2 regions of the Streptosporangium nanhuense genome follow, and region 2 is predicted to be linked to the other one. Evidence: predicted binding sites of a transcription regulator. Region 2 holds the regulator's gene; the other holds the start of a gene.

Region 1 (15,002 bases), on a different contig from region 2:
GCGGCGCGGACGGTGCGGCCCGAGTAGAGGACGTCGTCGACGAGGACGACCACCCTGCCGTCGATGCCCTCGGCGGGCAGCTCGGTGCGGCCCAGCGCGCGGGCGGGGCGCAGCCGGAGGTCGTCGCGGTACATGGTGACGTCGAGGGAGCCGACGGGCACCGTGCGGTCCTCGAACTGCTTGATGTGGGCGGCCAGGCGGCGGGCCAGGTGGACGCCGCGGGTGGGGATGCCCAGGAGGAGGACGTTCTCGCCGCCCTTGGTGCGTTCGAGGATCTCGTGGGAGATGCGGATGAGGGCCCTGTTGATGTCGGGCCCCTCCAGCACGGCGTGCGCGTTGCCCGGCGCATGCGGGAGCGAACGCGAAATGGCCTCGGCCAAGGAGAAACACCACCTTTCCCGCCTCACGGGACGGGTCTTAAAGGAAGTCAACGCCCTCACGGTACCAGCCGGGTGAAAACTCGCCCGAACAGGGGTCCGCCCCGCGAACGCCGAAGATCCGCCCGGCGATCTTCTCAAAAGAGGATAAATATCACGATCTTCGCTGACTTCCCCTTGGTTCTTTCGGGTATGCGCTTTACATCCGTACCAAGGCGAAGCGTGACGATCACGCCCCGGGCGCGGCCGGTCCGGCGGCCTCGTCGCCGGTCCCGCCGCCGGAGGCGCCCGTCACCGGACGCACCAGCCGTACCAGCCGCGAAGGAAGAGAAATGGCCTTTCACGTCGACTCCGAGGTCGGCCGGCTCCGCCAGGTCCTGCTGCACAGGCCGGAACTCGCCCTCAAACGGCTCACGCCGTCGAACAAGGACGACTTCCTCTTCGACGACGTGCTGTGGGTGCAGCGCGCCGTGGAGGAGCACGAGGAGTGGCAGAGGCTCCTGGTCGACCAGGGCGTCACCGTCTACATGCTCTCCGACCTGCTCCGCGAGACGGTCGAGATCCCCGAGGCGCGCAAGCACATCCTGGACGGCGTCGCCGACGAGCGCTACTTCGGCCCGATGGCCGTCGACGCCATCCGCAACGCGCTGGACTCGATGGACTCCGTCGTGCTCCAGCGCTATCTCACCGGCGGCATCACCAAGCGCGAGATGGTGGAGATGGGCACCGACCCCAAGAGCCTCGCCTTCCACACGCTCAAACCGGACGACTTCGTCCTGCCCCCGCTGCCCAACCACCTGTTCACCCGCGACACCTCCTGCTGGATCTACGACGGCGTCTCGATCAACGCGATGCGGAAGAAGGCCCGCCGCCGCGAGACCGTCAACATGGAGGCGATCTACCGCTACCACCCGGCCTTCGCGCCCGGCTACGACCGGCCCGGCGAGGGCGGCTACAACGTCTGGATGCCCGGCATCCCCGCGGCTCCCGCCACCATGGAGGGCGGCGACGTGCTCGTCATCGGCCGGGGCGCGGTGCTGGTCGGGATCAGCGAGCGCACCCAGCCCCAGGCGGTCGAGATGCTCGCGCGCAGCCTGTTCAAGCGAGGGGCGGCGACGAAGATCGTCGCGCTGGACCTGCCGAAGGCGCGGGCCTTCATGCACCTGGACACGGTCATGACCAACGTCGACGTCGGCGTCTTCACCAAGTTCGCGGGGCTGGGCATGCTGCCCTCCTACACGGTCGAGCCCGGCGACAACGAGAAGGAACTCAAGATCACCGACCATCCCCCGGAGGACATGCACCGGGCCATCGCGCGGGCGATCGGGCTGGACGACATCAAGGTCCTCAGCGCGAAGCAGGACGTGTACGCCTCCGAGCGGGAGCAGTGGGACGACGGCTGCAACGTGCTGGCCCTGCGTCCCGGCGTGGTGGTGGCCTACGAGCGCAACACCACCACCAACAACCACCTGCGCGAGAACGGGATCGAGGTCATCACGATCCGGGGCAGCGAGCTCGGCCGCGGCCGGGGCGGCCCGCGCTGCATGAGCTGCCCGCTCGAACGCGACGGCGTCTGACGCCCCTCCTCCCGCGGGGCGGACCCTCGACCGGGAGCCGGAACCCGGCGGGGAAACGCGACGCCCTCCTCCCGCGGGGCGGACCCTCGACCGGAAGCCGGAACCCGGCGGGGAAGCACGACGCCCCTCCCCCGCTGGGGCGGACCGTCACCGCACAGGCCCGGTGGAGGGGGAGGAACGGATGGCCTCCCTGACTCGCCGCCTGCTCCGTACCAAGCCCGCCGAGCAGATCGTCGCCGAGGGCGGCCACGGCGAGGGCGGCGAGTTGCGCAGGACCATGACCCTGTGGCAGCTGCCCCTGCTCGGCGCCGGCGTCACCCTCGGCACCGGCGTCCTCGTGATCCTCGGCCTGGCCGGCGTCACCTGGCCGGCCTTCGGGATCTGGACGGCGGCCGGCCTGCTCGCCTGCTTCCTCCACGGCCACCGCCACTCGCGCCTCGGCCGGGGCGCTCGGTGACCGGGGCCCGGCGGGCGGCTCGAACCGGCGCGCGGGCACGCTCGCGGCCATACGAGACCGTCGCGCCGGGTATCGCTCGCCGCCGCGCCTTTCAAGATCATACGCCTGTCGCGGGGGCCGGGAACGACGTCCCCTCGGATCCCGGATAAGAGGCGGAAATCCCGCGGAAGTGCCGGAAAAACCTGAGGTTTCGCGACGTGGGGTAGGACAAGTGCGGCGTTTGAGGCGGATCCCACCGGACCGGATTCGACATCTTTTTTCCAATCAGCTTGACCTTAGGCGCCCACAGCTTTACCGTCACTGTCCGTAACCACACCTCGTGGCGTTATCGGGCGAACCCCGACGCATCGGTCACCGAAGGTGCCTACCCCGGGCGCCAACCCGGTGAACGGGGCATAAGTTGCGAGGTAGCACAATCAAGTTGAGAGCACCACATAACAGAGCCGGGGGGCCACACCATGCCGTCTGAGTACGCCAAGTCGCTGGGTGCACGACTCCGCGCCATCCGCACCCAGCAGGGCCTGTCCCTGCACGGAGTCGAAGAGAAGTCCCGCGGGCGCTGGAAGGCGGTCGTCGTCGGCTCCTACGAGCGTGGCGACCGTGCCGTCACCGTGCAGAAGCTTGCCGAACTGGCTGATTTCTACGGGGTGCCGGTCTCGGAGTTGCTGCCGGGAGGTGCCGCTCCCAGCCCCCTGGGCCCGACACCGAAGCTTGTGATCGACCTTGAGCGTCTCGCCCAGCTCCCCAAGGAGAAGGCGGGCGCGCTCGCCCGTTACGCGGCCACCATCCAGAGCCAGCGTGGCGACTACAACGGCAAGGTGCTGTCCATCCGCCAGGAGGACCTGCGCTCCCTCGCCGTGATCTACGACAAGTCCCCCAGCGAGCTCACCGAGGAGCTCATCAGCTGGGGCGTCCTGGACCCGGAGGCTCGCCGAGCCGTCGAGTCCTTCTGACGACCCCTGACCGGTCGTGGGTGCGCCGGAACCGGCGTGCCCACCCCGCAGAGATTCCCGACTCTCAGCAGAACGTGCTCTTCGTCCCGCCCCTGGCCACCGCCATTGTGGTAGGAAAAGGCAAACATGCGTTTAGCGAGATGTGGTGGTCATGGCTTCGGGAGATGATCGGCTCGATCACTCTCGATCAAGCCGGAAGAACCGCCTCGGCGCCGTCATGGCGTCCCTGGGATCGACCAAGACTCGCGCCTTCCTGCGGTTGCTGACCTCGATCGGCACCACCAAGACCCAGGACGCCCTGAAACTCCTGCCGTTCGTCGTCATGGCCGTGGTCGCCCTGATCGACTTCGGCTCGGGCCCCACGGCCGGCCTCCTGCCGCTGCTCGCCCTCGGCCCGGCCTTCGCCAGCGTGGCGTGCGGCCTGGCCCGTACCACGGTGGTCGGCGTCGTCGCCCTGGTGCTGTGCTTCGCCCTCGGCCTCTACAACGACATCCTCTGGATGCCCCGCACCGACATCACCCTCCTCGCCATCCTCGGCGTCACCGTGGCCAGCGTGCTGGCCAGCGCCGGGCGGCTGCGCCACGAGCAGCAGCTCGCCGACGTGCGCTCGGTGGCCGAGGCCGCCCAGCGGGTGCTGCTGCGCCCGGTGCCCCGCCGCGCGGGACCGGGCATCGGCGTGGCCGTCTCGTACACCTCCGCCACGGCCGAGGCCAGGATCGGCGGCGACCTGTACGAGGTCGTCACCACCCCGCACGGGGTGCGGATCATCGTGGGAGACGTCCAGGGCAAGGGCCTGGAGGCCGTGGAGACGGCCGCCGTGGTGCTCGGGGCCTTCCGGGAGGCGGCCCACGACGAGAGAACGCTCCAGGGCGTCGTGGCGCGCCTGGAGAACGCCCTGACCCGCGAGCTGTCCGGCGAGCAGTTCGTGACCGCCGTGCTGGCCGAGATCAGCGGCGGTTCCACCATCACCGTCATCAACTGCGGCCACCCGGCGCCCATGGTCCTCGACGCCGAGGGCGGGATCTGGTTCGCCGACCCGCCGGACGAGGCGCTCCCGCTGGGCATGAGCGCCCTCAAGGCCAGCGAGCCGCAGCCGCACCACATCCCGTTCGAGCCGGGCGACCAGGTCCTCTTCTACACCGACGGGGTCATCGAGGCGCGCGACGGGGAGGGCGAGTTCTACCCGCTGCTGGAGCGGGCGCACCTGCTGGACGGCGACGACCCCCAGGGCTCGCTGGACGCCCTCCGCGCCGACCTGCTCGGCCACGTGGGCAGGCCGCTGGGCGACGACGCCGCCATGCTCCTCCTGCGCCACCGCGCCGCCCGCCAGAACTCCACGGCGGCGTGAGAGCGGCCCGCACGGGAACGGCCGGCGTGGGGACGAGCCGCGCATGAACGGGCGGCCCGGGGACGAATGGCCTGGGGGCGGGCGACGCGAAAAACGTCCCCGTACGTCCCGTGCCTGACCGGGAGGACCGGTGGCACCGGGACGTACGGGGACGGCGCCGGTGAGCCCGGGCGGCGACCCCGAACGGGAGGCCGCTCCGGCTCTAACCGGCTAGAGGGACTTGGCCGGGGAGCATGGGCTGGCTCGGCACGCCGAGCAGTTTCTCGACGGTGGTGACGAAACGCTCCGCCTCGGAGAGGAGCTCCTCCGCGTCGCGCGAGGACACCGTGCGGGTCAGGCCCGCCTCGGCGGCGGCCCGCTTGGCCGCGCTCGTCTCGAAGTAGGGTGCCCACTCGGCCAGGCGGGGCTCGGCCTCGGGCAGCAGCTCCCAGGCGCTGCGCAGCCTGCGCCTGCGGCCCTGCATGGGACGGGGACGGGCCGCCAGGACGGCAGCGGCCGCCCTGAGCGCGGCGAGGTGGGCCGCGACGTAACGCGCGGCGGAGGTCCGGGCGGCGGCGGCCTCTTCGAGGCAGTCGCGCGCGTCTGTGAGGTGCGCCCGCACCGTGGGGGACAACCGGGGCCCACCGGAATCGCTGAGCCGAGGGGTCATAGTGCTTCAGCCTCCTTGGTCGCAAGCGGCTCCGGCGTTTTCACCGGCGGTATCACACTCGCAGACCCCACCGACAAATCCACCGGACGGCCGGACGAGGAGCTTCCCCTCTCCCCGCCCGTCCTGACCTGGCCCGATCGTCTCCGCCGACGACGTGAACCTGATCGGCCGCCCTTGGACACGAGCCGCGAGCCCCGTGTCATCACATCGAACATAAATTCGATCACTAATACTGTCAAGTAAAACGGCGAACAAAAGTTCGATCTTCGGGTGTGTGAGCGCGCGAAAGGCCGTCGGAAGATCGACGTGTGAGCGCGCGGAAGACCCCACGGGAGATCGGCGCGTGAGCGCACGAAGGAGCACCGGGAGATCGAGGCGTGAGGACATACGAGGCCCCGGGAGAAGGCGCGTAAGGACACACGAAGCCCCGGGAGATCGGCACGGGAGCGTGCGAAGGGCCATCGGAAGGCCGACACGTGAGGACGCGAGGGCGCGTGAGGGCGCGTGAGGGCGCGTGAGGCCCGGAGAGATCGGCACATGAGTCAACACGAAAGGCCCCGGGAGATCACCGCCTCCCGGGGCCCGGTTCACGACCGGCGGGCTCAGTCCCGCCGCGTCGCCGGTTCCACCGCCCTAACGGACGAACCTGCCCCGGACGTGCACCGGGACTCCCGCGCCGAGCAGGCCGGGAAGGACCTCCGCCACGTGCATCGGCAGCCGTACGCAACCGTGGGAGGCGGGCGCCAGCGGCACGGAGAGCGCGCCGTGGAAGGCGATGCCCCCGTTGAAGAAGATCGGGTTGTAGAGCTGGCCCAGGTAGGACTTGTGCCAGCCGTCCCTGCGCCAGGTGGTCTTGTAGTCGCCCGTCGGCGTGCGGGCGTCGCCGCAGAACCGCTGGGACCTGCCCTCCCAGGTGGCCGTCTCGCAGTAGGAGATCCCGCTGCCCGAGGAGGTGTGGCTGATCAGCTTCACCGCACCGCCGACGTAGAGGACCATCACCTGCTTGGCGAGGTTGACCTCCACCCGGGTCGGCTTCCCGTTGGGAACGAGCACCTTCGGCGCCAGCGGGGCCTCCAGAGCGTTCCAGGTCCTGCGCGCCACGGTGCTGGTCGGGGTGACGCCGTTGACCTTCTGGAAGGCCCAGACCGCCGCGAGGGTCGCCCCGCCGTAGCGGCCGTCGATCCTGCCCGGGGCGTAGCCGAGCTCGGCCAGCCGGGTCTGGAGCACCTTCACCGCGGCGCCCTTCGCGCCGAGCTTGAGCGTCTTGCCCGGGGCGGCGAACGGGCTCGCCCCCGTCGCCGTGACAGCCGTGACGGCCGTGACGGCCGGGGAGGCCGAGGTCTGGGCCGCGGCGGCGCCCGCGGAAAGGGTGACGCCCGCGGAAGAGAGGAGTACGGCCCCCGCCGTCATCAGCGCGGCCACTCCCCGCCGCTGTCCAACCCCCACTTTCAATCAACTCCTCATATCACTATGGATCGGGTCAAGGGACCATAGCGCACGGCTTCCCCGTGCAGGACGCCGGTTATAAAGCGGCAATCAACGGTCAATCTGTTTAGAGTGGCCGCGTGCCAGAAAAGTTGCATCCGAACATCGAGAAGGTCGCCGCCGTCCTGCGCGAGCACGACGTTCCCGGCGAGATCGTCATCTTCGCGGAGGCCACCCCGACCGCCGCCACCGCGGCCGCGCAGCTCGGCTGCGAGGTCGGCGCCATCGCCAACAGCCTGATATTCGACGCCGACGGCGAGCCGCTCCTGGTGCTGACCAGCGGGGCCCACCGGGTCGACACCGACCTGATCGCCAGGACGGCGGGCGTGGCGAAGGTGAAGCGCGCCGACCCCGCCTTCGTACGGGCGGCCACCGGCCAGGTCATCGGCGGCGTCGCCCCGATCGGCCACCCCGCGCCGGTCAGGACCCTGGTCGACACCTGGCTGGGCAAGCACGAGGTCGTCTGGGCCGCCGCCGGCCATCCGCACACCGTCTTCCCGACCTCCTTCGAGGAGCTCGTCCGGATCACCGGCGGCGACCCCGTCGAGGTCGAATGACCGCTCCCCGGGACGCCTGAGCGCCGCACTCCCGAGACGCCCGGGACTCCCCGGGACGCCCCGCGCACGAGCCGCTCGACCGCGAGACGCCGCACCCCCAGATGCCGTACGCACGGGGCCCGCGACCACGGGACGCTCGCGAGGCCCCGCATCCGTAAGGACCCCGGCCGCGAGACGCCGTGGCCATGGCACGGTGCCGGGGGCCGCACGCCGTCGCATGAGCCGCGAGGGGCCGGTCAGGCTCCTCGCGGGCGGGTCAGGCTCCTCGCGGGCGGGTCAGGCTCCTCGCGGGCGGGTCCGGCGGCGGGCGGGAGCGGCCGGGAAACCCCGGGGCGGGCACCGGGCACCACTCCCGCCCCTCGCGCCGACCCGCGCCACGTCCGCCCTGCTAGGGTGCGACGCGTGATCGGACTGCGACGGATCGGCCCCGACGAGTTCACGCTCCGGCTGGACGCGGTCCTCCGCGTCTACACCGACGCGATGAACCCGCCCGCCGACCAGATCGCCGGGCGCAGGCTCATCATGGGAAACCACGCCACCCATCCCGCCTTCACCTGCCTGTTCGCCGAGCTCGCCGACGGCACGCCGGTGGGCATCGCCTACGGCTTCCACGGGGTTCCCGGCCAGTGGTGGCACGACGTGGTCAGGCGGGCCCTCGTGGAGAGGCACGGCGAGGGCAGCGCCCGCGGCTGGCTGGGCAACGCGCTGGAGCTCGCCGAGATCCACGTCCACCCCGACTACCAGGGGAAGGGCATCGGCCGGGCGATGATCACGGGTATGTGCGCGGGCCGCCTGGAGCGCACCGCCGTGCTGTCGACCCGCGACCGGCCCACCGCGGCCCGGCACCTCTATCGGAGCATCGGCTTCGTGGACCTGCTCACGCAGTTCGTCTTCCCCGGCGGGCACGAGCGCTACGCGATCCTCGGGACCCCGCTGCCGCTGGGCGGCTGAGCCACCGGCCGGCGACTCCGGGCACCCGCCGGCGGGACGCCCGTCTCCCGGGCGCACCGCGTACGTCCGCGACGAGCCCCGGCGGCCGGGCCCTGCCGGAGAAGGTCACCGGGTGCCCCCGCCGGGGGCACGACGGCGTCAGACGGACAGCGGAGCGGGCTGCGACGTGTGGTCGAGGGCCTGGAAGACCTCGCGGGTCGCGCTGGAGCGGTTGAAGGTGATGAAGTGGATGCCGGGCGCGCCCTCGTCGAGCAGGGTCTGGCAGAGCTCGGCGGCGTGCTCGATGCCGAGGCTGCGCACGGCGGCCGGGTCGTCGGCGACGGCCGCGAACCTCTCGGCCACCTCCGGCGGGAACGGCGCCCCGGAGAGCTGCTCGGACCTGGCGATGGTGCTCATCTGCGTGACGGGCATGATGCCGGGGATGATCGGCGTGTCACAGCCGCTGGCCGCCACCCGGTCGCGCAGCCGCAGGTAGTCCTCCGCGCGGAAGAACATCTGGGTGATCGCGTAGTCGGCGCCCGCGCGGCACTTGCGCACGAAGTACTCGGTGTCGGACTCGATCGAGGCCGACCTGGGGTGCTTGTACGGGAAGGCCGCCACGCCCACGCAGAAGTCGCCGGACTGGCGGATGAGCCGGACGAGCTCCTCGGCGTACTGGACGCCCTCGGGGTGGCGCACCCACTCGCCCGTCACGTCGCCGGGCGGGTCGCCCCGCACGGCGAGGATGTTGCGCACGCCCGCTCCCGCGAAGCGGCCGATCAGGTGGCGCAGCTCGCGGACGGAGTGGTTGACGGCGGTGAAGTGGGCCACCGGGGTGAGCGTGGTCTCGTGGGCGAGCCGCTCGACGATGTCGACGGTGCGGTCGCGGGTGCTGCCACCCGCGCCGTAGGTGACGGACACGAAGGTGGGGTGCAGCGACTCCAGCTCGCGGACGGCGCGCCAGAGCTGCCGCTCCCCCTCGTCGGTCTTCGGAGGGGAGAACTCGAAGGAGAACGAGCGGGCACCGGCGGCGAGGAGCTCGCGGACGGTGGCGACACGATCGGGGAGGACAGATGCGCGACCCAGAGCCATGGGGCAAGGATACTTCCCCGGCCGCCCGGCTGCCCGATCAGATCATCTCCACGGCCCGCAGAACGGCCTTGTGACAATTAGTGCGCAAAACACCACCCCTCTAGATCGAAATGTCCTCTTGGACCGTTAATCTCATTACCTGACCTCCTCCCGCCACCGAAGGCGGGGGATTCCAATTTTCATAGATTGGGTTTCCTGCCTCGTCGCCAGTCGCAAGGAACCCGGAGGTGTCGTGCCCCACATCGGCTCCACAGGCGTTCCACCTCTCCACCGGCCGCCTCCCCACCGGGCCGGCGGAGAGGATCTTGTCGATCATGCGTACGGTGGTCGATGTGTCATCACCGCCGGTCAGGTTGCTGTGACGTACGGCGACATGCCGCGTTTTCCCCCCAGAGCTGAAGCCCAGGGTCTCCACACTGGAGGTATTCGATGATCACTTCTGCAGCCGCGCTGGACATGATCCGGTCCGAGGTGGACCGCTCCCTTCGGCAGTTCGTCGAACGGCAGCGCCCACAGGTCAGCGCTCCGGAGCTTGCCCCGCTCGTGTCGGCGGCCGAGGATTTCCTCTCGGGCGGCAAGAGGCTGCGACCCGCCTTCTGCTACTGGGGCTGGCGTGGCGCGGGCGGGGACGACGATCCCGCGCTCTTCGCCGCCGCGGCATCGCTGGAGCTGCTCCAGGCCAGCGCCCTGGTGCACGACGACGTGATGGACGCCAGCGACCTGCGCCGGGGCATGCCCTCGGCGCACCGCAGGTTCGAGGAGCTGCACAGGCGGGCGGGCTGGCACGGCTCGGCCGAGCAGTTCGGCGAGGGGGCGGCCATCCTGCTGGGCAACCTGATGCTCATCTGGTCCGGTGAGATGTGGCGGAACAGCGGCCTGCCCGCCGACTCGCTGGCGGCGGCGCAGAAGGTCCACGACGACATGCGCACCGAGCTGATGTGCGGGCAGTACTTCGATCTGCTGGAGCAGGCGCACGGCGAGGGCACCTTCGACAGCGCGCTGCGGGTCGCCCTCTTCAAGAGCGGCAAGTACTCCGTGGAACAGCCGCTCCGGCTCGGCCTGGTGCTGGCCGCCCGGGGCAGGGAGCCGTGGATCGACCGGCTCTGCGAGGAGTACGGGCAGTCCGTGGGCATCGCCTTCCAGCTGCGCGACGACATCCTCGGCGTGTTCGGCGACCCGGACGAGACCGGCAAGCCCGCGGGCGACGATCTCCGCGAGGGCAAGCGGACCATGCTCATCGCCCGCACGCTGGCCGTGGCCTCGGAGTCCCAGGCCCAGGTGGTGCGCACCACGCTGGGCGACCCCGGCCTGGACGAGGCCGGGGTCGACCGGCTGCGCCGGATCATCGAGGAGACGGGGGCCCTCGTGGCGTGCGAGGACCTGATCAAGGGGTACCTGGAGAACGCCCTGGGCTCGCTGGAGGGCGCCCCGATCCTTCCCGAGGCCCGCGCGGCCCTGGCCGACCTCGCGGTGGCCGCCACCTCACGGCGGACCTGATCACGGCGGGCCTCATCGCGGTGAACCTGATCGCGCGCCTGACGCACACCTGACCGCCCCCCGGCGGGAGGACGCACGGTCCTCCGCCGGGTGGAAGGGCCTCAGGCGGGGGCGGCCAGCCTCCGCTTGAACTCCTCGGCCGCCGCCTTGGGGTCGTCGGCCTCGGTGATGGCCCGCACGACCACGATCCGGCGCACGCCGTACGACACGACCTCGTCCAGGTTGGCGAGGTCGATGCCGCCGATGCCGAACCAGGGCCGGTCGGTCTCCAGGGCCGCGGCGTGCCTGAGCAGGCCGGGGCCCGGGGCGAACCTGCCGGGCTTGGTGGGCGTCGGCCAGATCGGGCCGCAGCAGAAGTAGTCGACACCGGGCTCGACGGCCGCGGCGGACGCCTCCTCGGGGGCGTGAGTGGAACGCCCGATGAGGATGTCGTCGCCGAGCATGTCGCGCACGACCGGCACCGGCAGATCGTCCTGGCCGAGGTGGAGCACGTCGGGACGGATCGCGTAGGCGATGTCGGCCCTGTCGTTCACGGCCAGGAGGGTGCCGTGCCGGTCGCAGGCCTCGCGGAAGACGGCGAGGAGATCGAGCTCCTCGCGCGCCTCAAGACCCTTCTCGCGCAGTTGCACGATGTCGACCCCGCCCGAGAGGGCGGCGTCGAGGAAGTCCGCGAGGTCTCCCCGGTCACGACGTCCGTCCGTACAGAGATACAGGCGGGCGTCAGAAACCGAGGGCCTGGGCACGTCTCTTCACCTCGGTGTGGCGACCCGCCACGATCGCGTCGACCGGCGAGCCCGGCAGCGTGTCGTCGGGGGTGAAAAGCCAGCGAAGGGATTCGACGTCGTCGTATCCGGCGTCCAGGAGCACCGTGAGGGTCCCGGGGAGGCCCTTGACGACGTCTCCTTCGGTGAGGAACGCGGCGGGGACCTGTGGCTCACCACCGCCCCTGCGCACTCCGATGAGCTTGCGGTCCTTGAGAAGTTGCTTGGCGCGACCGGCGCTCAGGTTGAGCCTTCTGGCCACCTCGGTCAGGGTGAGCCACTCGCCCACCAGCTGGTCGGTTTCCCGGTCGATCTGCGCAACAGAAAGCGTCACGAATCCACCACTACCACATCGAGCCCTTCGCCAAACACCCGGCGGCGAGGTTACGCCACCGTACAATCGCGCAACGCTATCGCAGGGTCGGTGAGGCGATCGACGTCGAGGCGCTGGCCGCCCTCGATGAGGCGGCGCCCCTGGACGAGATCGCGGGGGCGGTTGACGGAGAGCACCGCGGTGAGCCGGTCGTCGCCGGTCACCCAGCAGATCGCCCACCTGGGCTTACCCTCGGCCGACGGGTCGCCGCGCAGGATCAGGCGGGCGCCGTCGTGGTGGCCGGCGTACTGGACCATGTGGCCGAACTGCTCGGACCAGAAGTAGGGGACCGGGTCGTAGATCGCGGCGTCGCCGACGAGGGTGGCCGCCGCGACGTCCGGGGCGCCCAGGGCGGTGTCCCAGTGCTCGACGCGCAGGCGGATGCCGTAGCGGCGCGACCACCAGGCCGCGCAGTCGCCCACCGCGACCACGCCGGGCAGCGAGGTGCTCAGGTGCTCGTCGGTGACCACGCCGTTGTCGAGCCTGATGCCGGACCCGGCCAGCCACTCGGTCGCGGGCCGCACGCCCACGCCGGTGACGACCACGTCTGCCTCGATCGCCGAGCCGTCGGCCAGGGTGAGCCCCCCGTGGTCGACGGAGGCGACCATCGTGCCCAGGCGCAGATCGACGCCCGCCTCGGCGTACCAGGGGGCGGTGTACGCGCCGACCTGGCCGAGCGCGGCGGCCAGCGGGGTGTCGGCGGCCTCGACGACGGTCACGGCGCAGCCCGCCCTGCGGGCGGCGGTGGCCACCTCGGCGCCGATCCAGCCCGCGCCGACGACGGCGACCGTGGTCTTCGCGCCGAGCAGCGAACGCAACTGGAGCGCGTCGTCGATGGTGCGCACCACGTGCTGGGGGCCGTCGCCGCGCAGCCTGATCGGGCTGGCGCCGGTGGCGACGACCAGGCCGTCGTAGGCCAGCTCGCCCTCGGTGGTCTCGACCACGCCGGGGTGGAGCCCCTTGGCGGACACGCCCGCGCGGAAGTCGACCTCAAGCGCGTCGAGGTCGGAGTCGACGACCGTGGAGTCGGTCTCGCCGAGCAGCACCCCCTTGGACAGGGGCGGGCGGTCGTAGGGCCGGTGCCGCTCCTCCCCGATCAAAGTGATCTTGCCGCCGAACCCGCGGGCCCGTAATGCCTCCACGCTGCGCACACCGGCCAGGCCGGCGCCAACCACCACGACATGATTCACACTTCCCGACCATAAGCGGGAACCCCGTACTCCTACCAACGGTCGTTGATAACGAAAACGGGATTTACCTCACATCCGACGCGCTAAGTGTGTTGCCCGAACCCTTAGGGTGGGGGTGAAGACGCGCGGGAGCCCGGAACGCACCGGGCTGAGAGGAGGGCTGCGGGCGGGGAAGGACCCTGCGAGCCGGTGATGTGCGAGGAGACGCGCCCTGGGGCGCGATCCGGCACGGCACGGGCGAGCGAGGTCCGGAAGACGTCCGCGAGCGAGCCCTCGACCGCCACGAACCTGATCCGGGTCATGCCGGCGAAGGGAGCGGAGCACGTATGGCGGACCATTTCGATCTTCTCGTCGTCGGCGGCGGCGTGATCGGCCTGTCGGTGGCGTGGCGCGCCGCCCGGCGGGGGCTGAGGGTGGCGGTGGCCGACCCCGCGCCGGGCTCCGGCGCCTCGCACGCGGCGGCGGGCATGCTGGCCCCGGTCAGCGAGGTCACCTACACCGAGGAGCCCCTGCTGCGGCTGGGCCTGGCCTCCCTGGAACGCTGGCCCGCCTTCGCCGCCGAGCTGGCGGACGCGAGCGGGCACGATCTCGACCACCGCACCGACGGCACGCTCGACGTCGCCTTCGGCTCCGACGACCTGGGGGCGCTGGACGACCTCGCCGCGTTCGTCTCCAGGCTGGGACTGCCCGCCGAGCGGCTCACCGGCCGCGAGTGCCGCCGCCTGGAGCCCATGCTGGCCCCCGCCGTCCGGGGCGGCCTGCTCGCGGGCGGCGACGCCTGGGTGGACCCCAGAAAGGTCACCGCGGCACTCCTGGCGGCCCTGGAGCGCGCGGGCGGCGCCCTGGTGCGCGCCCGGGTGGCCGGGCTGCTCACGACCTCGGGAACGGTCACCGGGGTACGCCTGGCGGGCGGCGAGACCGTCGGCGCCGACCTGGTGATCCTCGCCGCCGGAGCCTGGTCGGGCTCACTGGAGGGGATGCCCCCGGAGGCGCTGCCCCCGGTGCGGCCCGTCAAGGGCCAGATCATGCGGCTGCGCTCCCCCGCGCCGATCCTTCGGCGGTGCGTGCGCGGGGTCGTCCACGGCTCGCACGTCTACCTGGTGCCGCGCGGCGACGGCGAGATGGTCCTCGGCGCCACCCAGGAGGAGATGGGCTTCGACACCCGCGTCACCGCCGGGGGGCTGTGGGAGCTGCTGCGCGACGCGCGCGAGCTCGTGCCCGGGGTTACCGAGCTGGAGGTGGCCGAGGTGGCCGCGGGACTTCGTCCCGGCACCCCGGACAACCTGCCGCTGATCGGCCCCACGGTGGTGCCCGGTCTCCATCTGGCCACCGGGCACCACCGGGGCGGGGTCCTGCTCGCGCCGCTCACCGCCGACCTCTGCGCGGGCGAGGCGGGCACAGCGCTCCCGGCGCTCCCGGCGCTCCCGGCGCTCTCGGCGCTCTGCTCCCCGCTCCGCTTCCGGGAGCCCGGCCCCCGACAAGACCGCTCCCTGGCACACGACTCCCGGGAGCGCGCCCTCCAGGAGTACACGGGGCACACCGAACGCACAGGGCATACCGGGCACACCGGGCACACCGGGCACACGGAGTACACACCGCAGGAGCACCGATGAACGTGACCATCAACGGCGCCGCGCACGAGCTGCCCCCGGGGGCGACCGTCGCGCAGGCCGTACAGCGGCTGACCGGGGTACGGAGCGGGGTGGCCGTCGCGGTGAACGACGAGGTCGTCTCGCGCGGTGCCTGGGAGTCGACG
Region 2 (15,002 bases):
GCGCCGGCGTTGCCCCAGACGCTGGTGCCGCAGGGCAGCTCCTGTTCGAAGACGCCCAGGCCGTAGCGGGTGCCCGGAATCCAGTTCGCTCCTTCGGTGGGGACGGTGGTGAGCATCTCGCGCAACTGTTCGGCCGGCAGGACGCGCCCGCCGAACAGGGCGGCGAAGAACCGGTTGAGATCGGTGGTGGTGGAGATGACGCCGCCGGCCGACCAGGCGAAGGACTGGTTCATCCCGGTGGCGTCGTAGATGGTGGGCCGGGGGTCGCGGGAGAACAGGGTGGAGTAGTGCACCGGGTGCGGGCCGCGGATCCCGGGGTCGGTGCGGGGCAGGGAGGTGCCGGTCAGGCGCAGGGGGCGGATGACGTTGCGGATGAGTTCCTGTTCGAACGTCCTGCCCGTCGCCTTTTCGACGATCATCGCGGCGAGGATGTAGTTGGTGTTGGAGTATCTGAAACGCTGACCCGGCTCGCCGGTGGGCGGGTGGGCGAGGGCGATCCTCACCAGCTTTTCGGGGGTGTGGGTGTCGTAGCGGTGCTTGAACCACTCGGGACCGACGCCCATGGCGAAGAACGCCGGGTCGTCGGAGTAGGCGTAGATGCCGCTGGTCTGGTTGAGCAGCTGCCTGATGGTGATCTCGCCGGGCTTGTAGGCGCTGCCGTCGAACAGATCCGGAAGATACTCGTCCAGGGTGTCGTCGAGGCTCAACCTGCCTTCGGCCGCGAGCTTGAGCACCACGGTGGCGGTGAAGGCCTTGGAGGCGCTGCCGATGCGGAAGCGCTCGTTCCGCCGGCGCTCGCGTCCGGTTTCGGTGTCGGACACCCCCGCCGAGCCGAACCAGGAGCGGCGGCCGTCACGGACGTCGGCGACCATGCCGGGAGCGAGCTTGGCGGCCACCGTCCGGTCAAGCACCCGCTGCACCCCGGGATGTCCAGGAGCGGACGACGCGGTGGCGGGCAGGGCCGTGGCGGCCAGGTTGGCGGACAGGGTGGCGGACAGGGTGGCGGCGGCGAGCAGCGCCGCCTTGACGGACTGCGATGCGATCACATCGGCTCCTTTTCGAGGGGTGGGTGGGGCGAGTCGAGGCCGGCGGACCACCGGGTGGCCGTGAACCTCGCCTTTCGCGTTGCCCGCGCACGCCCGTCCCCCGAGAGTGCCGCCGGAAACGACGGCGGGACGGTGCCGGGACTTGGTGGGGATTCCCGTCGGGGGTGCGGGGGGCCGCGAAACTCGATCTTCGCAATATATAAAAAGCTAACTTGCATTCGTAAAACTGTCAACGCTTCTATCGGCTTTCATCAGGCATTTCATCGAACTTGCAATGGCAATGACCGTGAACGCAAGCGAGCGAACTTGCAATGAGATGGATGCGAATGCAAGACTGCACCCGTCCGCGCGCGGATGACCAGGAAGCGCGTATGACCAGGAAGGTGCCGCCCGTGCCCGGAGGCAGGCTGACCCACCAGGACCGCCGGCAGATCGCCGACGGCCTGACCGAAGGGCTCACCCACACCGAGATCGCCGCCCGCCTGAACCGGCCGCTGTCCACCGTCTCGCGAGAGGTGGCCCGCAACGGCGGTCCCGACGCCTACCAGGCCGACCAGGCGCACCAGGCCACCCGGGAGCGCGCCCGCAGACGCCCGCCGGCCCCTGACGACCGTGACCGTGAGACAGCCGGCGATCTGGAGGAGCGGTTCACCGCGGTCATGATCAACACCGGGTTGTCGCGGATGACCGCCCGCGTCCTCGCCGTCCTCTACCTCACCGACAGCGGCAGCCTCACCGCGGCCGAGCTCGCCCGCAGGCTGCGGGTCAGTCCCGCCTCCATCTCCAAGGCCGTCGGCGAACTCGAACGGCAGGAACTCATCCGCCGCGAACGCGACCCCCGCCGGCGGCGCGACCGCTACGTCATCGACGCCGACGCCTGGTTCCGCGGCTGGATGGCCAGCGCCCGCCAGAACACGCTGCTGGCCGACGTCGCCCGCCAGGGAGCGGCGACGCTCGGAGCCACCTCGCCCGCCGGGATCCGGCTACGGGACATCGGCGACTTCTTCGACCACGTCGGCCACGCGATGTCACAGGCGGCCGAACAGTGGCGCCGGGCCCACAGCGCCAAGTGAACACCCGTCGTGCCCGAGCAGTCGCGTTCGAGGAAGGCTCGCCATCGGAGCTCGGAGCCGGCGAACCGCCGCGCCGTCACAGCCGGCCGGAAGTCCGAGACCCGGGTGGCCCGGGACCGGGTGTCGTGCTCACCGGATTCACCTCGTCGGCATGGTCGACGGGGATCATCCTCAGGGTTCCCTTGGTCACCATGAGCATCCTCCCCGCTCCAAGGTCTCGCAACGCGACCACCCTGGTGGCCGACGAGGACCGCTCCAGGATGTGTCCGTCAGACCGCAGGCGGAAGAGCACACCGCCCGCGCCGGCCACCACGAACCCCTCGCCGTCCCGAAGCACCCCACTGACGAGCGGCTGCCCGACGTCCACGTTCCACAGCACCGATCCGTCTTCGGGATCGACGGCGAGGTAACCGGCCCCTCGCTCTCGCAACCACACCACACCGCCGGTGAACTCGGCGGCCGAGGACAAGAGGTCGGCATCATGATGGAAGAACCGCTCGACGAGACCCGAGGACAGTCGAATGCTCGCGACGGATCGCGGGCCGCACGGCACCAGGCACCGGTCAGGGCCGATCATGGTGAACGCCGGACGATCGTCGGTTTCGGCCAATGGCTCCGGCAGCCGCCAGCGGTTCAGTTCCGCGCCATCTCGTGGATCCAGCGACCACGCTTCCGGGCCGTCTCCCAGCAGCATGCCGCCGTTCCAGACCAGAGGACGCACCGTGGCCGTGCGCCGCCGGGTCCGCCACAGAAGCCGCCCGTCCTTCAGGTCGAAGGCGAACACGGGCGTGTAACCCCGCCAGCCGCCGACGACGACCGTCTCCGCGGTGGCCACGACGTGCCCGGAGCAATGCGGCAACCCGGCACGCCACACCACGGATCCCGTCGTGAGATCGAGACAGAACAGCTGGTCGGCGTCCTGCGGCAGAACCAGGCAACGATCGCCGGCGACCACGACGGCACGCGGCCGGGTTCCGATCGGAACGTCCCAGCGGACCGAGCAGTCGTGGCGGTCCAGGCAGACAAGCCGGGTGTGGCGCTCATGGACGACGACGAGGTCCTCCGTCACCGCCGGCGCCGAAGCGGAACCCCTCTGATGAAGCCGCCGCTCCCACAGCGTCTTTCCGATCATCTGCCGATTCCACCAGGCGGGCACCGGCGACATCAATCACATTGATCCGGAAGGTCATACCGGCCGAAGCGATGCACAGAACTCAGCGGACCTCGTTCGGCCAGCATTTCGTTTCCCGGCGGCGTCCAGGCTCCCCGGCGCCGGTTCGTGCCGGCAGGCGTGAAGGCGAAACCGTCGGTGAAGCCTTCAGTGAAGCCGGAACCCCCGCACCCCCGTGGAGAGAAAAGCCCCTCGAGCCTGGAGGGAGTCTCGTTCCTCGCTCCAGGCCTGTTCACGATCTTCCGCGAACGCCATCGCGTCGAAGTGAACCCTGAGGGCGATCTCTCCGCCGAACATGCCGGGCCGGCGGAGAGCCGCGTTGATCTCAGCGAGCAGGTACTCGCGCACCTGATCGCCCGTCCGCGCTTCCCTCCGGCCGTCCGCATCGGTCATCGACCGCCCTCTCTTCCGCTGTCCTGAGCTCCCGCGAACGCCGGAAGGGGGCCGGAGTCGGCTCCGGCCCCCTTCGTCACCAGGCACTACGCAGGCGCTGCCTTTCCGCCCTGGATACCGGGGCAGTGCACTTGTTAGGAGGGTGCGGTATCCGGCGTCACCGGCCGGGTACCGCCACATAGCGCGAGGGCGATGGGCGCGTCCGCGGGAAAGTATGCCTCGACGATGTCCCCTTCAAGCGTGATGTCCAAAAGCGGCGCCGAACGGGTGGTCGTCTGAAGATTTCGAAGCCTCGACGAAGTGCGACGAAAGGGCGAGGTCTAGCGCCCCCCTCCGGTTCGGCCAAGCAACTCGCTGGCGGTCGTTGACCGGACATCGTCGGTGGTGGCGAGTAGTTCCGCCTCGGTCACGACGAGACTGCTGATCTGGAGCAGCACATCTCCGTGTCTGGCGAACAGGGCCACGGGCCTGTCATCAATGACCCACAGGACGCGACCATCGGGCAGCGGTCGGCAGGTGTCGCTGACGCTGACGCGAAAAGCCCAGGCGGGTTTCAGATACCGCGTGGCTTTCAGATACCGTGCGGCGCACGCTTGGCCGGGGGTAGCCGCCGTGGCACGGATGAACACCTGCATCTCCCACTCCTCCCGCAGATTGAAGCTGGGTTTGTAGAAGCGATGGATGATGGTGCGGGGGGTGTCCAGGCGATAGGAGAGCTCGACTGCCGGGCCTCCATCCTCTGGACCGAGCCGCCACAAACCCGCCACGTACCGACGGCCGGGGATGTCCAGGGAGACCAGCGGCACTCCCATCGTGCCCAGGTCCCAGACCCGGTGCCAGTGCCGTACGCGATCCGAGACCTGGGCGGCACCGACCGGAAAGGCGATCATCGCTCCCGCGAGGAGGATCCGCGGCAGGGCGGTACGCGACATGACCATCCAGGCCGCCGCGACGTACCCCGTGACACCGGCCAGGAGAAAGATGATTCCGAAGAGCGATTCGGGCAGGCCATAGGCCGTCCTGTGGGAAGGGATGAGCGCGAACAATCCCGAGGTCAGCGCCCCGAAGGCGGCGGATCCGGCGAGTGCCGTCAGCCACCACCGGGAGATCTTGGCCGACCGCGCCAAGATCCCGCTGAGCAGGATCGGGACCACGATGATCGCGATGCCGTTGATGACGCCGCCCAGTCCTTCGGAGGACGCCGGCTCGTTGGGCCAGACGGCACTGACGACGAAGCGGCCCAGCCCTCTGCGGCCCACTACGTCGTCGGTCCAGATGACGGCGACCACCACACCGACGACGAGCCCTACCAGAGCGCTCTTGGTCAGGGAGGTGCGACCCGATAATTCGCTCATGGTCGGAACTATCGACCATGCCTGGCAGTTCGCCAACCCGACGAGATAGGTCGCCGGAGCGCAACGGTCCGCCCGCCACATCGCGGGCGGGGATCCCGCTTTTGGCGATACGCCGACGAGTCGACCTGCTCGCCGGAAGAACTCCGGCTCCTCCCGGTCAGCGGACAGTTCACTGCCGCGAAAACACCGCAAGGGGGCCGGACGTGGTTCCGGCCCCCTTCATTGCCAGGGATTACGCAGATTCGACCTTTACATCCAATACTGCTTTTCTGCCCGGAATCAGCTGCAGCCGCTGGTGGAGCCGCAGCCCTCGCAGACGTAGCAGCTGCCGGCGGGGCGCATCTTGGTGCCGCAGGTCATGCAGAGCGGCGCGTCGGCGGTGCGGCCCTGGTGGGACTCCAGGGAGCCGCCCCGCTTCGGGGTCTCCACGGGGGTCGCCTCGGGCCGGGACTGCGGCTCCTCGACGGGGGCCGCCGACTCGATGGGGGCCGAGGTGGCGAGCTCGGCGATGACCTCGTCGGCGGTGTGGATCGGGGCCGGGTCCTCACCACGCTGCTGGGCGGCGCGCTCGGAGGCGGAGAAGATCCCGAGAGCGGCGCGGTCGTCGTAGGGCAGGTGGTCCAGGGCCAGGCGGCGGAAGATGTAGTCCATCACCGAGGCGGCGATGCGGACGTCCGGGTCGTCGGTCATGCCGGCCGGGTCGAAGCGCATGTTGACGAACTTGCCGACGTACGTCTCCAGCGGCACCCCGTACTGCAGGCCGATGGAGATGGCCACCGAGAACGCGTCCATGACGCCCGCGAGGGTCGAGCCCTGCTTGGACATCTTCAGGAAGACCTCACCGAGACCGTCGTCGGGGTAGGACGAGGCGGTCATGTAGCCCTTGGCGCCTCCCACGGTGAAGCGGGTGGTGGTGCTGGGGCGCTGGTTCGGCATCCGGCGCCGGGTCGGGCGGCTGATCTCCACGACCTGGATCTCCGGCTCGGCGGGCGCCGCCTTCTCCTCGGTCTTCTTGCCCGAGCCCGAGACCGAGAGGGGCTGGCCGACCTTGCAGTTGTCGCGGTAGACGGCCAGGGCCTTCAGGCCGAGCTTCCAGCCCTCCATGTAGACCTGCTCGATGTCCTCGATCGTCGCGGACTCGGGAAGGTTGACCGTCTTGGAGATGGCCCCGGACAGGAACGGCTGGGCCGCGGCCATCATGCGGACGTGGCCCATCGGGGCGATCGCGCGCTCGCCCATGGCGCAGTCGAACACCTCGTAGTGCTCGCGCCGCAGCCCGGGGGCGTCGACGACGTGGCCGTTCTCGGCGATGAACTCGACGATCGCCTCGACCTGCTCCTCCTGGTAGCCCAGCCGCCGCAGCGCGCGGGGGATCGTCTGGTTGACGATCTGCATGGAGCCGCCGCCGACGAGCTTCTTGAACTTGACCAGGGCGAGGTCGGGCTCGATGCCGGTGGTGTCGCAGTCCATCATCAGGCCGATGGTGCCGGTCGGGGCGAGGAGCGAGGCCTGGGCGTTGCGGTAGCCGTTCCGGTCACCGAGCCGCAGGCACTCGACCCACTGCCTGGAGGCCTCGCGGTGGATGGCCCCGTCGATCTCGTCGAACGTGCGCAGGGCGTCGTTCGCGTCGTTGTGCTTGCGCATGACCCGCTTGTGCGCGTCGGCGTTGCGGGCGTAGCCGTCGTACGGGCCCACGACCGCGGCCAGCTCGGCGCTGCGGCGGTAGGAGACGCCGGTCATCAGCGAGGTGATGGCCCCGGCGACCGCACGGCCGCCGTCGGAGTCGTAGGCGTGGCCGGTGGCCATGAGCAGCGCGCCGAGGTTGGCGTAGCCGATGCCCAGCTGGCGGTAGGCGCGGGTGGTCTCGTCGATCTTCTCGGTCGGGAAGTCGGCGAAGGTGATGGAGACGTCCATCGCGGTGATGACCAGCTCGGTGATCTTCACGAAGTTCGCGATGTCGAAGCTGTCGTCGTCCTTCAGGAACTTCAGCAGGTTGATGCTCGCCAGGTTGCACGAGGAGTTGTCCAGGTGCAGGTACTCCGAGCAGGGGTTGCTCGCGGTGATGCGGCCCGTCTCCGGGCTGGTGTGCCAGTCGTTGATCGTGTCGTCGTACTGGACACCGGGGTCGGCGCACTCCCAGGCGGCCTTGCCCATCTTGCGGAACAGCTCCCTGGCGTCGATCTTCTCGATGACCTCGCCGGTGAGGCGGGCGCGCAGGCCGAACTCCTCGCCGTTCTCCACCGCGCGCATGAACTCGTCGGAGACGCGCACGGAGTTGTTGGCGTTCTGGTACTGGACGGAGACGATGTCCTTGCCGCCCAGGTCCATGTCGAACCCGGCGTCGCGGAGGGCGCGGACCTTGTCCTCCTCGCGCGCCTTGGTCTCGACGAACTCCTCGATGTCGGGGTGGTCGACGTCGAGGACGACCATCTTGGCCGCGCGGCGGGTGGCGCCCCCGGACTTGATGGTGCCGGCGGAGGCGTCGGCGCCGCGCATGAAGGAGACCGGGCCGCTGGCGGTGCCGCCGCTGGAGAGCAGCTCCTTGGAGGAGCGGATCCGGGAGAGGTTGACGCCGGAGCCCGAACCCCCCTTGAAGATCACGCCCTCTTCCTTGTACCAGTCGAGGATCGACTCCATCTGGTCGTCGACGGCCAGGATGAAGCAGGCGCTGACCTGCTGCGGCGACGCGGTGCCGACGTTGAACCAGACGGGTGAGTTGAAGCTGAAGACCTGGTTGACCAGAGCGTGCTTGAGCTCGTGGTCGAAGATCTCGGCGTCCTCGTCGGTGGCGAAGTAGCCGTGCTCGACCGCCGTGCGGGTGTAGACGCCCACCACCCGGTCGACCAGCTGCTTGAGGCTCCACTCACGCTGCGGGGTGCCGACCGCGCCGCGGAAGTACTTGGTGGTCACGATGTTGGCGGCGTTGACCGACCACGACCGGGGGAACTCGACGCCGCGCTGCTCGAAGTTGATCGAGCCGTCGCGCCAGTTGGTCATGACGACGTCACGGCGCTCCCAGGTCAGCTCGTCATAGGGATGCACGCCTGGCGTGGTGAAGATGCGCTTCATCTTCAGGCCCTTACGCGGCCTCTTGCCCCCACGTGCCACCGCGCCGACAGTCTCCGTCATGACTTCCCCCTCCTGGGGCTCCGTAGAGCCCTCGAATCGGACCACACCAACGCGCCGCCTCAACCCCCGGCGCCCGGGGTCTGCATCAGTCCTGCTTGGTGGAGCGCTCCGCCCGGAGCCGCTCGATCTCCGCCTCGAAGTCGGCCAGGGTCTCGAACCCCCGGTAGACGGAGGCGAACCGCAGGTACGCCACCTCGTCCAGCTCTCGGAGCGGGCCCAGGATGGCCAGCCCGACCTCGTGGGCCGCGATCTCGGCGCATCCGGTGGCCCGGATGCTCTCCTCGACCCGCTGGCCCAGCTGCGCCAGGGAGTCCTCGCTGACGGCACGTCCCTGACAGGCCCGCCGGACTCCGGCGATCACCTTTTCCCTGAAGAACGGCTCCGTCACACCGCTGCGCTTGCTCACCATGAGCAGGACGGTCTCCTGCGTGGTGAACCTGCGCCCGCATTCCGAGCACGTGCGCCTGCGGCGGATGGCCCCGCCGTCCTCGGTGGCACGGCTGTCGATGACGCGCGTGTCCAGGTGGCGACAGAACGGACAGTGCACGTGTGTCGCCTCCTTGGACCAACGGATCGGCCGACCCACCTCACCTACCCACGGCGCGTATGAACAGACGTCCGCGCACATATCTTCGAATAGTCGAGATGCGGTAATGGAACCACAAGCTGTGGTGATGAGTTGCGATGCAGCCACTAGATGTTGTGGTCCAACCGTAGAAGTGCGCGACCATGAACGCAAGTTGAAACGACCTTGCGGGATGAAGTCGCTGATCAGCCCTCACATCGCGGCGTGTCGCCGCCGGGCGGGACCCCTCTCTCCCCGGGCGTCCCTTCCCTCACACACGCCCCGGGCGATCTGTCAGGTGGGACACCCCGTCACACCTCTCCCCCACCCGCCGCCCACCCTCCCGAACCCTTCCTCCACGTACGCCACCGCCCCGGCCCCGCCACGGGGGACAGGGTTCGCGACCCCGGCCCCCTGGTCCCGCCCGGGGACGAGGCCCTCGGGCCCCGGCCTCCTTCAGCGGACAAGGCCCTCGGGGAGGTAGAGCCGGGTCCCCGGCCGGACCTCCGGGCCGGAGAGCCCGTTGAGGTCCATGACGCGACGGACCATCGGGCCGGTGCCGGCCTCCTCCGTCAACGCGTCCGCGATCTCCCACAGCGTGTCGCCCGCGTGCACCGTGATCCGGGGCAGGCCCTCAAGGTCGGGCCGCCCGCCCGCGGAGGCCATGTCGATGCGCCCGCCGATCCAGAGCACCCCAAGGGTGAACAGCGCGAGCACCGTCACCGCCACAATCCTTCCACGCCTGGTGAGCCGGAGTGGCCGTCGGACGGCCGCCGGACGGGCGGCGCCGGAACGGCGAGCCCGCGCCACGGGGACCACCGCCGCCCCCCGCGCCCCTCCCGACCCGGATCCACGCCCGGATTCGCGCACGGATTCGCGCACGGATTCGCGCACTGCCCCTCGCCGCGGCTCACGGCCCGGCTCGCGGCCGGCTCCCCGGCCCGGCTCCCGACCGGGTCGCCGTCCTCGCTCACGCCCGGACGTCCGGCCCGGCTCACGCCTGGCGCCCTGCCCCGGCTCGCGCCCCGGCTCCCGCCTCAGCTCACTCCCGGAGGCCCGCTCGGCCCCCCGGCCGGCCCCTCGCCCGGGTGCCCGCCTCGACCCCTGCTCGCCCCCCTGCCCCGGCCCCGCCTCGGAGCCCCGCGTGGTCTCCCGCCTCAGCCCCGCCTCGGAGCCCCGTGTGGGCTCCGGCGCGGGGCCCGACTCCGACTCCGGCTCCGGTCGCGGAGGCGGCACGAGTCGCAGGCGTGGCGCCTCCGGTGATCGCCGCGCCGTCCGGGATCTCGGCGCGGTCCTGGATCGCGGTGTCGTCGTGGTCGGTTTCATGGTGACCCCCATCCCCTCGACCTGGCCGAACACATGTCGAAGAAAGATCGGCGAATCGAACACGATGTCGATCGAACTCCCGTACGATGTTGTACACCACGGCGTCGCCGATTTCGAGGACATTCGAACAATTGTTTGAATATGATCTTCGGCCGAGGTATGGTCGCTGTGTGCGACGTGTCAGATACAGACCGGGAGGCGAGGAGTTCGTATGAGCCAGCACAACGAGAACGGTTCGGCCGCCAGCGACCTGGCGGTTCGAAGGCGTGACTCCCTTGGCCTCACCCCCAGGCAGCGGAAGATCCTTGAGGTTATCCGCGATTCCGTGCAGCAGCGCGGTTATCCGCCGTCCATGCGGGAGATCGGCGAGGCGGTGCAGCTCACCAGCACCTCCAGCGTGTCGCACCAGCTGACGGCGTTGCAGCGCAAGGGCTACCTGCGGCGTGATCCGCACCGCCCCCGCGCCCTGGAGGTCCGCCTTCCCGGCGAGCCCGTGCTGTGGGTGGATCCCGACTCCGGTGAGGACGAGGCCCCGGTCAGCCGCCCGACCGCCGCCTACGTCCCCCTGGTCGGCCGGATCGCCGCCGGTGGTCCCATCCTCGCCGAGGAGAGCATCGAGGACGTCTTCGCCCTGCCCAAGCAGCTTGTCGGCGAGGGCACCCTCTTCCTCCTCCAGGTGACCGGCGACTCGATGATCGAGGCCGCCATCGCCAACGGCGACTGGGTGGTCGTACGCCAGCAGCCGGTCGCCGACAACGGCGACGTGGTCGCGGCGATGATCGACGGCGAGGCCACGGTCAAGACCTTCAAGCGCAGGGACGGCCATGTCTGGCTGGTCCCGCACAACCCCAACTACGACCCGATCCCGGGTGACGAGGCCACCGTGCTGGGCAAGGTCGTCGCGGTCCTCCGCAAGCTCTGAGCCACGGCCGCAGGCTCTCCTGAGTCACGGCCCTGCGCGGGCTCCGACGCGGGCGTTCCCGCGTGCTCCGGGCCGTTCCCCTCCCCGCTTGAGCGAGCGGTGAGTGGGGAGCGGCGCACTCCGGGGCACTCCTGGGCACGCCGTCCTGACGCGAGTTCCACACCCGCGCCTCCGGCCTCCACGCGACACGCCGGATGGGTGGTGTCCCGACATCGGGACACCACCCATCCGGCGTTCTCAGGTCTTCCGGCCGCCTACGGGACGATGTTGACCAGCTTGGGCGCGCGGACGATCACCTTGCGCGGCGCGCCGGACAGGAAGGGCCTGACCTTCTCCGACTCCAGGGCCAATGCCTCCAGGTCCGTCTCGGAGATCTCCGGGGAGACCTCCAGCCGGTCGCGCACCTTGCCCGCGACCTGGACGACGCAGATGACCGACTCCTGGACCAGCAGCGCCGGGTCGGCCACCGGCCAGCCCGCGGTGGCGACCGAGGCGGAGTGTCCCAGCCGCTCCCAGCCCTCCTCCGCCACGTACGGCGCGACCAGGGACAGCATGACCGCCAGGGCCTCGGCGGCCTCCCTGACCGCCGGGTCGGCCGCGCCCGGGCCGGAGTCGATGGCCTTGCGGGTCGCGCTCGTCAGCTCCATCATGCGGGCCACCGCGACGTTGAAGCGGTGGGAGTCGACCAGCGTGGTGACCTCGTCGACGGTGTGGTGGACGACCTTGCGCAGGTTCAGGTCTCCGGCGGTGACGTCCGCGCCGGGCGCCGAGGCCGCGCCGGCCTCGGCCATCACGCGGAACGCGCGGGCCAGGAACTTCTGCGACGCGGCCGGGGAGACGTCGGCCCAGTCGATGTCGTCCTCGGGCGGCCCGGCGAAGACGACGGTCAGCCTGACCGCGTCGACACCGTAGGCGTCGATCTGCTGACCCAGGTCGACGCCGTTGCCCAGCGACTTGGACATCGCCTTGCCCTGGTTGATGACCTGCCCCTGGTTCAGCAGGCGGGTGAAGGGCTCGACGAAGTCGATCATCCCCATGTCGTGCAGGACCTTGGTGAAGAACCTGGCGTACAGCAGGTGCAGCACGGCGTGCTCGACGCCGCCGACGTACTGGTCGATCGGGCCCCACCTGCGGACGCGCTCGACGTCGAACGGGCCGTTCTCGTACGCCGGGTCGACGTAGCGCAGGAAGTACCACGAGGAGTCGACGAAGGTGTCCATCGTGTCGGTGTCGCGCCTGGCCGGGCCGCCGCACTTGGGACAGGAGACGTTGACCCAGTCCTCGGCCGAGGCCAGCGGGGAGACGCCCTTGGGTGCCAGTGCCTCGCCGCGCATGTCGGGCAGGGTGACGGGCAGCTGGTCGTCGGGGACGGGGACCTCGCCGCAGTCGGCGCAGTGGATGATCGGGATCGGGCAGCCCCAGAAGCGCTGGCGGGACAGCAGCCAGTCGCGCAGCCGGAAGTTGACCGTGAACCGCCCGGTGCCCCGCTCGCCGAGCACCTCGATGATCTTCCGGATCGCCTCGGCCTTGGCCAGGCCGTCCAGCGGGCCGGAGTTGACCATCGCGCCGTCACCGGAGGTGGCGACACCGGTCTCGCCCGGATCGGCCAGGCCGGTGTGCACGACCACCCGTACCGGCAGGTCGAAGGCACGGGCGAAGTCCAGGTCGCGCTGGTCGTGCGCGGGCACGGCCATGATGGCGCCGTGGCCGTAGTCGGACAGCACGTAGTCGGCCGCCCATACCGGCATGCGCTCGCCGCTGACCGGGTTGACGGCGTACCGGCCCAGGAAGACGCCGGTCTTCTCCTTCTCGGTGGACAGCCGGTCGATGTCCGACAACTTCGACACGCTGGTCCGGTACGCCTCGAAGGCCTCGCGCCGGTCGTCGGTGACGATCTCCTCGGCCAGCGCCGCGTCCGGGGCGACCACGAAGAAGGTCGCGCCGTACAGGGTGTCGGGGCGGGTGGTGTAGACGGTGACCGGCTCGTCGCGGCCCTCGATCACGAAGTCGACGTCGGCGCCCTCCGAGCGGCCGATCCAGTTGCGCTGCATGGCCAGCACGCGCTCGGGCCAGTTGCCCTCCAGCTGGGCCATGTCGTCCAGCAGCCGGTCGGCGTATTCAGTGATCTTGAAATACCACTGCGTCAGCTCCCGGCGGACGACCTCGGTCCCGCAGCGCTCACACCTGCCGTCCTTGACCTGCTCGTTGGCCAGCACGGTCTGGTCGTTCGGGCACCAGTTGACCAGGCCGCCCTTGCGATAGGCCAGGCCGCGCTCGAAGAAGCGGTTGAACAGCCACTGGGTCCACCTGTAGTACGAGGTGTCGCTGGTGTGCAGGCGGCGGGACCAGTCGAAGGAGATCCCGTAGCGCCTGTAGGAGCCGGCCTGGGTCTCGATGTTGGCGTAGGTCCACTCCGCCGGGTGCGCGTTGCGCTTGATCGCGGCGTTCTCGGCGGGCAGGCCGAAGGAGTCCCAGCCGACGGGGTGCAGCACGTTGTAGCCGCGCTGGACCCAGTAGCGGGAGATGACGTCGCCCAGGGCGAACGCCTCGGCGTGCCCCATGTGCAGGTCACCCGAGGGGTAGGAGAACATGTCGAGCATGTAGCGCCGCTCACGCGGGTCGGCGGGGTCGTCGGAGGCCCGGAAGGGGTCCAGTTCCTCCCACCTGCGCTGCCACTTGACCTGCAGGGCCTGCGGGTCATAGTGCTGCTCGTCGCTCTGCATGTCGGCTCGCTCGCTCACGTCGGTTTCCTCGGGGTGTGTCTGCGTGGATGGTCTGAACCCGTCCGGCCCAATGCAAAAACCCCCCGCTCACGCGGAGGGCAGCCGCATCGGCAGGGCGCTCAGGGACGGGGACGCCGATGCGGCCCGATAAGCAGGGTCGCGGCACGCATAGACCAAGACTATCGCAGCCCGCAAGCCGTATTCATGGCCAGGGAAAACGAGGCCGATCATGACAACCCGGGGACAGGATCAGGTCAGGTCGGCAGAATGGGGGTTTGCGCACCGGCCGGGACAACGAGACTCGATGGCTATACGCCTGTTGTGACCTCGTATGTCTCTCGCGTTTACTCTTTTAACCGTGGCACATTCAGCAGAGCCGGGGCAGGGCCCGGATCCGATGGAGGTCGGCCTGCCCATGCAGGATCCACCGACCGACCCCACCGGACTCCAGTTCAGGGGGGCGTTCTCCGGTTTCCCTGCGAGCCCCCCCGTCTCACGTGAGACCATGCCCAATACGCCTAATTCGGGCACCCGCGCGGGAGGTAAGGAAAGCATGGCCTCGGAGCAGTCCAGCCAGTCCCACCTGCCTTCGGCATGGCCGGAGGCTGCCGAGCCGTCGCCCTCGTGGCCGAACGACCCCCTCGGCGCCGGTGCCCGGCCGCCCCGCCCGCAGGACGAGCCGCAGGGCGGCAACGGCTCCCCGTGGCAGACCTCACCCGGCGGCGAGGGCCAGCGCCCCTCCCCCGGCGGCAGGCCCCAGAGCCCCCAGCCCCACGACGACGGCCACGCGCGGAGCCGGCAGGCCGACGGCTGGACCCAGGCGACCGGTCCGCAGAACAACGGCTGGGCGCAGGCGTCCAGCCCCCGGAGCGACAGCTGGTCGGAGGCCTTCAGCCCGCGCAACGACAGCTGGGCGCGGGCGTCGAACCCCCAGGGCGACGGCTGGTCCCAGGCATCCGGCGCCCAGGGCTCCGCGCAGGGGCCCGGTTCACAGGGGTCCGCGCAGGGGCCCGGTTCACAGGGTGACGGCTGGGCGCAGGCATCGGGTTCGCAGGGGTCCGGCTCCCAGGGTGACGGCTGGGCGCAGGCATCGGGTCCGCAGGCGTCCGGCTCCCAGGACGCCGACAACCGGCACCAGACCTCCCCCGGCAACGGATGGCCGCAGCCCGCCCCCTCCCAGGACGGCTGGGCGCAGGCCGCCGCACCGTCCAACGACGCCCGGCCCGGCGCCACGCCTCCCGACGGAGGCCGTACGCAGAGCCCGCAGGCCGACGGCTGGGCGCAGGCGTCCAACCCGCG

The links. Region 2 encodes LexA, which represses DNA repair genes until DNA is damaged. Its sites were predicted from a motif close to TCGAACANNTGTTCGA; they were not measured.
Region 1: a site for LexA is predicted at 5,609-5,624, ahead of AC5L38_RS06180 (SAV_6107 family HEPN domain-containing protein). Genes of this name have one in related genera too.

Annotation. Positions count from the first base shown of each region.
Region 1 covers NZ_JCADBG010000002.1:275,380-290,381, reverse strand. Annotated here, with positions in the region: gene pyrR (bifunctional pyr operon transcriptional regulator/uracil phosphoribosyltransferase PyrR) at 1-380, opposite strand, end outside; gene AC5L38_RS06200 (arginine deiminase) at 710-1,954, shown strand; gene AC5L38_RS06195 (hypothetical protein) at 2,136-2,411, shown strand; gene bldD (transcriptional regulator BldD) at 2,870-3,364, shown strand; gene AC5L38_RS06185 (PP2C family protein-serine/threonine phosphatase) at 3,582-4,712, shown strand; gene AC5L38_RS06180 (SAV_6107 family HEPN domain-containing protein) at 4,915-5,361, opposite strand; gene AC5L38_RS06175 (L,D-transpeptidase family protein) at 5,995-6,807, opposite strand; gene AC5L38_RS06170 (YbaK/EbsC family protein) at 6,927-7,403, shown strand; gene AC5L38_RS06165 (GNAT family N-acetyltransferase) at 7,806-8,354, shown strand; gene metF (methylenetetrahydrofolate reductase [NAD(P)H]) at 8,493-9,425, opposite strand; gene AC5L38_RS06155 (polyprenyl synthetase family protein) at 9,855-10,922, shown strand; gene thiE (thiamine phosphate synthase) at 11,024-11,665, opposite strand; gene AC5L38_RS06145 (Rv2175c family DNA-binding protein) at 11,643-12,017, opposite strand; gene AC5L38_RS06140 (NAD(P)/FAD-dependent oxidoreductase) at 12,068-13,246, opposite strand; gene thiO (glycine oxidase ThiO) at 13,573-14,859, shown strand; gene thiS (sulfur carrier protein ThiS) at 14,856-15,002, shown strand, end outside.
Region 2 covers NZ_JCADBG010000014.1:114,409-129,410, forward strand. Annotated here, with positions in the region: gene AC5L38_RS26035 (serine hydrolase domain-containing protein) at 1-1,046, opposite strand, end outside; gene AC5L38_RS26040 (GbsR/MarR family transcriptional regulator) at 1,439-2,119, shown strand; gene AC5L38_RS26045 (outer membrane protein assembly factor BamB family protein) at 2,196-3,251, opposite strand; gene AC5L38_RS26050 (hypothetical protein) at 3,438-3,683, opposite strand; gene AC5L38_RS26055 (hypothetical protein) at 4,004-5,038, opposite strand; gene AC5L38_RS26060 (vitamin B12-dependent ribonucleotide reductase) at 5,318-8,167, opposite strand; gene nrdR (transcriptional regulator NrdR) at 8,253-8,714, opposite strand; gene AC5L38_RS26070 (LysM peptidoglycan-binding domain-containing protein) at 9,189-9,455, opposite strand; gene lexA (transcriptional repressor LexA) at 10,270-10,980, shown strand; gene leuS (leucine--tRNA ligase) at 11,235-13,703, opposite strand; gene AC5L38_RS26085 (hypothetical protein) at 14,257-15,002, shown strand, end outside.